Regions from separate parts of the Pseudomonas sp. PDM25 genome, predicted to be linked through region 1. Evidence: predicted binding sites of a transcription regulator. Region 1 holds the regulator's gene; the other holds the start of a gene.

The links. Region 1 encodes FliA, which starts transcription of late flagellar genes. Its sites were predicted from a motif close to CTAAAGTTTNNNNNNNNNNNGCCGNTAA; they were not measured.
Region 2: the regulator FliA is predicted to act here: its motif matches at 2,901-2,928, upstream of motA (flagellar motor stator protein MotA).

What each region holds. Positions count from the first base shown of each region.
Region 1 is NZ_JAHUWL010000003.1:529,918-534,726, forward strand. It holds gene flhF (flagellar biosynthesis protein FlhF) at 1-796, shown strand, start outside; gene fleN (flagellar synthesis regulator FleN) at 911-1,741, shown strand; gene fliA (RNA polymerase sigma factor FliA) at 1,738-2,478, shown strand; gene KW848_RS07940 (chemotaxis response regulator CheY) at 2,646-3,017, shown strand; gene KW848_RS07945 (protein phosphatase CheZ) at 3,049-3,837, shown strand; gene KW848_RS07950 (chemotaxis protein CheA) at 3,852-4,809, shown strand, end outside.
Region 2 is NZ_JAHUWL010000005.1:405,728-410,536, forward strand. It holds gene asd (archaetidylserine decarboxylase) at 1-415, opposite strand, end outside; gene rhdA (thiosulfate sulfurtransferase) at 434-1,249, opposite strand; gene KW848_RS12135 (HDOD domain-containing protein) at 1,292-2,830, opposite strand; gene motA (flagellar motor stator protein MotA) at 2,997-3,848, shown strand; gene motB (flagellar motor protein MotB) at 3,852-4,809, shown strand, end outside.

The DNA of each region.
Region 1 (4,809 bases):
GTCCGGCCCGTTGTCGCGCGATTTGCTGGCACTGATTACCGATATTGAAGAACCTCGTCAGGCCTGGCGCATGTTGCTGGCCCACCTGGCGCGGATGATCGCCACACCGGAAGTCGAGCCTCTGGAAGAGGGCGGCGTGATTGCCATGGTCGGCCCCGCCGGCATGGGCAAAACCACCACCCTGGCCAAACTCGCGGCCCGTTACGTGCTCAAGTACGGCGCGCAAAATATCGCGCTGGTCAGTATGGACAGCTACCGTATCGGTGCTCAGGAACAACTCAAGACGTTGGGCCGGATCCTCAATGTGTCGGTGACTCACGTCGATCCGGGGCAGTCACTGGTACAGGCGCTGGAGCCCTTGCTGCGCAAACGCGTGGTGCTGATCGATACTGCCGGCCTGCAGGCCAGCGATCCGGCGCTGCGCATGCAGCTCGAAAGCCTGGCCGGTCGTGGCATCAAATCGAAAAATTATCTGGTTTTGGCAACCACCAGCCAGAAACAGGTTCTAACCGCCGCTTATCACAGTTACAAGCGTTGTGGGCTGGCTGGCTGCATCCTGACTAAACTGGATGAAACGGCAAGTCTGGGCGAGGTGTTGAGCCTGGCCATCAGTCATGAATTGCCGGTGGCCTACCTGACCGATGGCCCGCGGATTCCGGATGATTTGCATCTCCCGCGTCGTCATCAGTTGGTCAGTCGCGCCGTAAGCGTGCAAATGCAAGAAGAACCCAGCGAAGAAGCCATGGCTGATATGTTCGCTGATATTTACCACAGCCCGACCAAGCAGGTCGGCTGAGGTACTAATGACAGTTTTTGTACCTACATCGATGGTCTGCCATGCATTGTTCCGTTTGTGAACGCGCAGCCAGTAATGTGGCCTCCGTCTAAGTAAGACAAGGTAAAGAAATTCATGGGCAGCATGCATCCCGTACAGGTGATCGCGGTGACCGGCGGCAAAGGTGGCGTCGGGAAGACTAACGTGTCAGTGAACTTGTCCCTGGCTCTAGCTGAGCTCGGTCGGCGCGTCATGCTGTTGGACGCCGATCTGGGGCTGGCGAACGTCGACGTCCTGCTGGGACTGACACCCAAACGTACTTTGGCCGACGTGATCGAAGGCCGCTGCGAGCTGCGCGACGTACTGTTGCAAGGCCCTGGCGGCATCCGCATCGTCCCGGCCGCGTCCGGCACACAGAGCATGGTTCATTTGAGCCCGGCCCAACACGCCGGCCTGATCCAGGCGTTCAGCGATATCGGCGACAACCTCGACGTGCTGGTGATCGACACCGCGGCGGGCATTGGTGACTCGGTCGTCAGCTTCGTCCGCGCAGCGCAAGAAGTCTTGCTGGTGGTTTGCGATGAGCCGACTTCCATCACTGACGCCTACGCACTGATCAAACTGTTGAACCGCGATTACGGCATGAACCGCTTCCGCGTCCTGGCCAACATGGCCCAGAGCCCGCAGGAAGGTCGCAACCTGTTCGCCAAGTTGACCAAGGTCACGGATCGCTTCCTCGACGTCGCCTTACAATACGTCGGTGCTGTGCCTTACGACGAAAGCGTGCGCAAGGCTGTGCAGAAGCAGCGCGCCGTCTACGAAGCCTTCCCGCGGTCCAAGTGTTCACTGGCGTTCAAGGCCATTGCACAGAAGGTCGATACCTGGCCGCTGCCTGCCAACCCGCGTGGGCACCTGGAGTTTTTCGTCGAGCGCCTCGTGCAACAAACCGCAGGACCGGTGCTATGACAGCCAGTGGCTACAACCTCTACAAGAAGTCGGCACGTGACGCGCAGTACGAGCTGATCGAGCGTTACGCGCCACTGGTTAAACGCATTGCCTACCACTTGCTGGCGCGTCTGCCGGCCAGTGTCCAGGTTGAAGATCTGATCCAGGCCGGGATGATCGGCCTGCTTGAAGTGTCAACCAAATACGACGCCAGCAAAGGCGCGAGTTTCGAGACGTACGCGGGCATACGAATCCGCGGCGCGATGCTCGACGAAGTACGCAAAGGGGACTGGGCGCCACGTTCGGTCCACCGCAATACCCGGATGGTCAGCGACGCCATTCGCTCGATTGAAGCTAAAACCGGCCGTGACGCTAAAGATCACGAGGTTGCGGCCGAACTCCAATTGAGTCTCGACGATTATTACGGGATTTTGAACGACACCCTGGGCAGCCGGTTATTCAGTTTCGACGATCTGTTGCAGGACGGCGAACACGAAGGGCTGCACGAGGATGGCGCCAGTGCACATCTGGAGCCGTCACGCGATCTGGAAGATGAACGCTTCCAGGCGGCGCTGGCGGACGCGATTGCCAATTTGCCGGAGCGTGAGCGACTGGTGTTGGCGCTGTACTACGACGAAGAGTTGAACCTCAAGGAAATCGGTGAGGTCCTGGGGGTCAGCGAATCTCGGGTCAGCCAGTTACACAGCCAGTGCGCGGCCCGTTTGCGGGGGCGTTTGGGGGAGTGGCGAGCGCGCTGAAGGCAGTGTGGGGACACTGCGAACGCGACTGGTGGGGTGTTGAACCGTACCGGTCCCGATCTGTTGTGCTCCAGACAGTCATCGAGTGCTTTGCCGGATTGATTGAAATGGCGCGTCCAGGTGCTGGGCGCGTTTAAGACTGCTTGGAGGTCGAATTGGACAAGAACATGAAAATCCTCATCGTTGATGACTTCTCAACGATGCGGCGGATCATTAAAAACCTGTTGCGTGACCTTGGGTTCACCAACACGGTCGAGGCCGACGATGGCACTACTGCCATTCCGGTGCTCAACAGCGGCAGCATCGACTTTCTGGTAACAGACTGGAACATGCCTGGCATGACCGGTATCGACCTGCTGCGCCACGTGCGTGCCGATGAAAAGCTCAAGCACCTGCCGGTGCTGATGGTGACCGCTGAAGCCAAGCGCGAGCAGATCATCGAGGCAGCCCAGGCCGGTGTTAACGGCTATGTGGTCAAGCCCTTCACGGCCCAGGCGTTAAAAGAAAAAATCGAGAAGATTTTCGAACGCATCGGTTGATGTGCGAAGCCACTGCGCCACGGGGGGAGCTATGGAGCATTACGAGTCTTCACAGGGCGATTTCGAATCGACTCTGAAAAAACACGCGGTCGAACTGGTCGAAAGCCTTGAAAAAGGCAGGTTCGGCGACGCTGTGCAATTGATCCATGAGCTCAATCAGACCCGTGACCGTGGCCTGTATCAAGAGGTGGGCAAGCTCACTCGCGAGCTGCATAGCGCGATCGTCAATTTCCAGATTGACCCGAACATGCCGCAAGCCGAGGAAGTCTCGCAGATCACGGACGCCACCGAGCGTCTGGGTTATGTGGTCAAGCTGACCGAGGCTGCTGCCAACCGCACCATGGACCTGGTGGAAAACGCCACGCCGCTGGTCAACGGCCTGAGCAACGAAGCCCAGGCCTTGAGCACCGACTGGGGACGGTTCATGCGTCGCGAAGTCGGGGCTGAAGAGTTCCGCGAGCTGGCTCGGCGAGTCGACGGTTTCCTGACACGCAGCAGCGAAGACAATCGCGTTGTGTCGAGCAACCTCAACGACATTCTGCTCGCTCAGGATTACCAGGACCTCACCGGTCAGGTGATCAAGCGTGTGACCCAATTGGTCACCGAAGTTGAAAGCAACCTGCTCAAGCTCGTGCTTATGGCCAGTCAGGTGGACCGCTTTGCGGGCATCGAACATGACCGTGAAGCGATGCTGGCAGAAAAAGATCCGCAAAAACATCTCTCTCAGGGTGAAGGTCCGCAGATTCATGCCGATAAAAGAGAAGACGTTGTGTCCGGTCAGGACGATGTAGACGATTTGCTTTCCAGCCTTGGATTCTAGGAGCACCCCTACACATGAGCTTCGGCGCCGATGAAGAGATCCTTCAGGATTTCCTGGTTGAGGCCGGCGAGATTCTAGAGCAACTGTCCGAACAGCTGGTCGAGCTTGAAAGCCGACCTGATGATGCGGACTTGCTCAATGCAATTTTTCGCGGTTTTCACACTGTAAAAGGAGGCGCCGGCTTCCTCCAGCTCAACGAGCTGGTGGAGTGCTGTCACATCGCCGAGAACGTGTTCGACATCCTGCGCAAGGGTGAACGTCGCGTCGACTCGGAACTGATGGACGTGGTTCTCGAAGCGCTGGATGCGGTGAACGGCATGTTTACCGAAGTCCGCGAGCGCAGCCCGATCACGGCTGCCACGCCGGAATTGCTGGCGGCACTGGCCCGACTGGCCGAGCCGCAAACCGCCGATGAAACGGCACCGGTCGCCGACGTGGTGGAAGAACCTGCCGCCGAGAGCGAATCGGGTGACATCACCGATAACGAATTCGAACAACTGCTGGACTCGCTGAACGCCGTCAAGGCTCAGGCAGAAGCCCCGGCCGCTGTGCCAGCGCCGAGCAGCAATGCAGCGGCCAGCGACGAAATCACCGATGCCGAGTTCGAGTCGTTGCTCGATCAACTGCACGGTAAAGGCCAGTTCGCCGTCGATGCGGTAGCCCCGGCGCCAGCCACACCGGCTGCCCCGAAAGCGGCAGGCGACAGCTCCGATATCACCGACGACGAGTTCGAAGCACTGCTCGATCAGCTGCACGGCAAGGGCAACTTTGCCGTTGATGCGCTGGAATCGGCCATTGCTGCGGTCCCGGCCCCGGCTGCGCCCACCGCTAAAGCGGCTGGGGGCGATCTGATCTCCGATCACGAGTTCGAATCGCTGCTCGACGAATTGCACGGCAAAGGCAAGTTCACTGAAGTCGGTACCGCGTCGGGCGCCAGCGCTCCGGTTGCGGCGCCAGCGGCCAAGGCTGTTG
Region 2 (4,809 bases), on a different contig from region 1:
ACAGATAAATAGTCGCGAAGTCACCGCCCATGAACGGCGCTGCGTTGGCAGCGTCGCCGCCCAGCAATTCCAGCACGCTGAAGCTGTGGCCCTTGGCCTGGAACACTCGACCGTGTTCGATCGGGCCCAGTTGGCTGACCGCGCCGTCGGCCGGGCTGAGGATCGCGCCAGGCGTCTCGTCCAGCGGGCGAGCGCCGTCTTTCAAGGCGCGAGTGAAGAACGCATTGAAGTGCTCGTAAGCGGTCAGGTCTTCGACCAGCGCCTGCGACATGTCCACCTGATAACGCTTGGCGAACCAGGCGGTGAAGGCGTTCTTGAACCAGCGTACGCGGCATTCGGCGATGCAGCCGGCCAGGCGCGACAGCAGGTGATGGGGCAGCAGGTATTGGCTGAGGATAAACAAACGGTTATTCATTAACTGTCCTTAAAAACCTTAAATCTCTACGGGCGTATCGGGGTGGTTGCCCCATTCGCCCCAGGAACCGGCGTAGCCTTTGACCCGCGGATAACCGAGGGATTTGGCCACCAGATAGGTGAAGCCAGAACGATGGTGTGTCTGGCAGTGGGTAATCACTTCTTTGTCTTTGCTGATCCCGAGTTTTTCCAGGATCTGCGGCATGTCGGTGCGGATGCGCAGGTTGCGCGCCTGATCCATGCCCGCGGTCCATTCGAAATTGACCGCGCCGGGAATGTGCCCGGCCTTGGCTGCCAGGACTTTCTCTCCGGAGTACTCCAGCGGCCCGCGTGCGTCCCAGATCGCCAGATCGGCGGCACCGAGACGGCTTTGCAGGTACTCGCGGGTGGCCGTGGGTTCGTCGTGCAGGGTCAGCGCAACCGGGCCGCCGACCGGCGCCGGGATCTGGATCGACATGGGCAAGCCTTCTGCCAGCCAGGCCTTCAGGCCGCCGTCGACATAGTGGTACTTGCTGTGGCCGATGACATCCAGCAGCCAGATAAAGCGCCCGGCCCAACCGCCGCCTTCGTCGTCATAGACGACATAGACCGCATCGGGGTTGTGTCCCAGCTCACCGAACAATGCTTCGAGCGCCGCTTGCGGCGGTATCAGCCCCGGCGCAGGTGGGTGACCGAGTTGCGTGCGTTTCGGATCGACAAAGCGCGCACCGGGGATATGCCCTTCGGCATAGCGGGCGCTGCTGGTCAGGTCCACCAGAATCAGTTCGCGGGCGTCAAGACGAGGGAGCAAGTCGCTCGGCTCGATCACCAGCGGCAAGCCAGAGAAGTCAGACATGTGAGGTCTCCAGAGCACAAAAGGGAGGATTGTATAGCAGCGTCATTGGCCGCGCTGACTAAAGCTGTGCAATGCCTTTTCGATGCACTGCGCGGTTTTGCCGAAGGCTTGTACGGTGATTTCCGAGAACGGCCCGCCGCCCTGATCCGCCACCACAATCATGATCACCCGACCATTATTGACCAGTGAACGCAGCAGCAAGTGTTCGCCGCCGAACTGTGAGCGCAGGCTGGCCGGCAGCATGGCCGAGAATTGTGCGTTGTTGGCCGGCGTCAGGCGCACTTGGGCCTGTTGCGAAAGCAGGCGTTGCAGCACGGTGCTCTGGCTGACGACGAAGTTCAGACCGGCCACTTCTTTTGGCAGCCCGGCCGTCTGATGCACCCGCAGATTGGCGTGAGTACGGTCGGCCATCAGGATCATCACCCGCCGCATGCCGCACGCGACCAAAGCGTCCCGGGCAGAGGTGGTCAAGTGCATGGCATTGGTGAAGCGGCTGGGCTCGACCAGCAACTCGGCACACTGTCTGCGCCATTTCGCCAGGTCTTCGGCCGTCGGCGCCGGGGCCGGCAGCAAGCCTGCGTGCACGCGGTTCATGCCCCACGGCCAGATCAGTGAAACGGCCGGGTGCCAAAGATCTGGCATGGCGTGATGGCGGGCGCTGTTGGCGGCCTGTTGGTGCAACTGCTGCTGCACCTCGTCCATCGGCATTTGCAGGTAAAGGCTGGTCAGGTACTGCCAGCGTTCACTGTGCGGACTGTCCCAGGCCTGTTGCGCCGACAGCGCCAGACCGTTGGCCAGCAGCACCGTATTGGCCGGTTGATTGAGCCAGCGGCGCAGGGTCGGATCGTCATCGAGGCGGTTCTGCTGGCGCAATGGATGATCGCTGTCGCGCGCGATGCGCAGCACTTTCACCAGCTCACGTTGCTCGTTGAGCAGCAGCCGGTAACCCTGCTGCACCCAGATCGGCAGGCGCCAGATGTCCACGAGCGCCAGGCAGATATCCAGCAGGCGCGCGCCGAACAATTGCTTTTCGACTTTGCGCGCCGACTCGCCTTTGTGGATGACCCGCAGCTCCCACTCTTCGAGCAACTGCGGATGAGTCAACGCCATCGGCCACAGCGGCGAGAGAAACAAAAGGCTGCCCCAGTGGATGTCCTGCCACAGCCGCGCCAGGCGACTGGCGAAAAAACCGTTGGCCTGTTGGGTCGCGTGCTGGCTGATCAGCTGTAGCTGACGCAGGGCGATCGGGATCTCCGATTGCGGCTGGGCAGGCAACCGGGCGAGCAGTTCTTCGGTGCGCTTCAAACCGAGGCGATTGATCGCCACCTCAAGGTTTTCCGCAGGCTCGGTCATGCTGCCGTGGGTGTGGCGATTGGCTTCGCGAATCACGCTCAAGGCCAGCGCCGGGCTGTCCTGTATCAGTTCGGCGATATCGCGCAGGGAGCTGCGACTGTTGGCGATGGCCTTGCAGACACGGTCATGACTGGCTTGCGGAACCGGCAGGCGCACGCCATCGAGAAGCTTGACCCAGCCTTCGAGAGTGGTCGGTTTTGGAGTTGGAACGTTCGTTTCGTTAGCCATGTCTGGACGCGATCATCGTCTGCATTACCTATGCCCGGAGCGGGCCAAATTGGCTTTTCGCCTGAACTGGCTATAGTCTGGCGCAGTTTTGCCGATAAGTAGAAGAAGAGATTTTTTAACTTCCGAATATGACCTTGAACCCGACTCAGTAAGTGCTCTCCTACCTATGGCTAAATTAATCGGCATCATCGTCGTATTCGCGAGCGTGCTCGGCGGATACGTGCTCTCCCACGGCAAAATTGCCGCCCTGATTCAGCCCTTCGAGGTGATGATTATTGGTGGTGCGGCCCTCGGTGCATTCCTGCAGGCCAACCCCGGTTACATGACCATGCACGTGCTCAAGAAATCCTTGGGCATGTTCAGTTCGCGTTTCAACCACACTTTTTATCTGGAAGTGCTGGGCCTGATCTACGAGATCCTCAACAAGAGCCGCCGCGAAGGCATGATGGCTATCGAGGGCGACATTGAAGACGCCGCTGCGAGCCCGATCTTCGCCAAATACCCTGCGGTATTAAAAGACGAACGCATGACCGCGTTCATCTGCGATTACCTGCGCATCATGTCCTCCGGCAACATGGCGCCCCATGAGCTTGAAGGCCTGTTCGACATGGAGCTTTACAGTCTCAAGGAAGACCTCGAGCATCCATCCCACGCGGTGAACGGCATTGCCGACGCCATGCCTGGTTTCGGTATCGTCGCGGCGGTACTCGGTATCGTGGTGACCATGGCTTCCCTGGGTGAAGGCGATCAGAAATCCATCGGCCTGCACGTCGGTGCGGCCCTCGTCGGTACCTTCTTCGGTATTCTCGCGGCGTATGGTTTCTTTGGTCCGCTGGCTCACTCCCTGGCCCACGATGCCAAGGAAGAACTCAACATCTACGAAGCCATCAAGGCCTCGCTGGTCGCTTCGGCTTCCGGCATGCCGCCATCGCTGGCGGTAGAGTTCGGTCGTAAAGTTCTGTACCCGGCGCACCGTCCTAGCTTTGCTGAGCTGGAACAAGCGGTCCGCGGACGTTAAGTCATGGAAAATAACCAGCCGATAATCATCAAGCGCGTCAAGCGCATCGCCGGCGGGCATCACGGGGGCGCCTGGAAAATCGCCTTCGCGGACTTCGCGACGGCGATGATGGCGTTCTTCCTGGTGCTGTGGCTGCTGTCGACCGCAACGCCTGAACAGAAGATCGCCATCGCCGGATACTTCAAGGACCCGGTCGGCTTTTCCGAAAGCGGCACGCCGTACATCATCGACCTGGGCGGCACACCGACCCTGGCGCCGGAGAACACCCTCAACCCCGAGGTGAAATCCCAGCCGCAGCCAGACAAGGTGACCATCGACGCCGAGCAGGTTGAAGGCATGGCCGAGCAGGTCGAGAAGGAGCGTCTCGAACTGTTGCTGCAAGAACTGCAGACCAAGGTCGAAGAGAACCCGCAGCTGAAGAAATTCAAAGACCAAATCAGTTTCGAAATCACGCCGGACGGTTTGCGCATCCAGATCGTGGACGCCGAAAACCGGCCGATGTTCGACTCAGGCTCAGCTCGTCTGAAACCGTACTTCGAAGACATCCTGCTGGCCATGGCCGACACCATCAAAGCAGTGCCGAACAAGATCAGCATCAGCGGCCACACCGATGCCAAGCCGTACACGGGCACCGGTGACTTTGGTAACTGGGAGCTTTCGGCCAACCGTGCCAACGCTGCCCGTCGTGCGCTGGTCGCCGGCAGCTATCCGGATGCGCAGGTGGCGCGCGTCGTCGGTTATGCCTCATCGGCGTTGTTCGATCGCGAGCACCCGTTCAATCCGATCAATCGCCGTATCGACATTATTGTGCTGACCAAGAAAGCCCAGCGTGCCATCGAAGGTTCGCAAGGGGCGGAACCGGCTCCAGAAACAACGCCGGCGCAAGGGCAGGGCGGCCCGGGCGAAGTGCCCGCCAAGCCAGCCGACCCGAACGCGTTACCGGCAGATAAAGAGCCGTTGC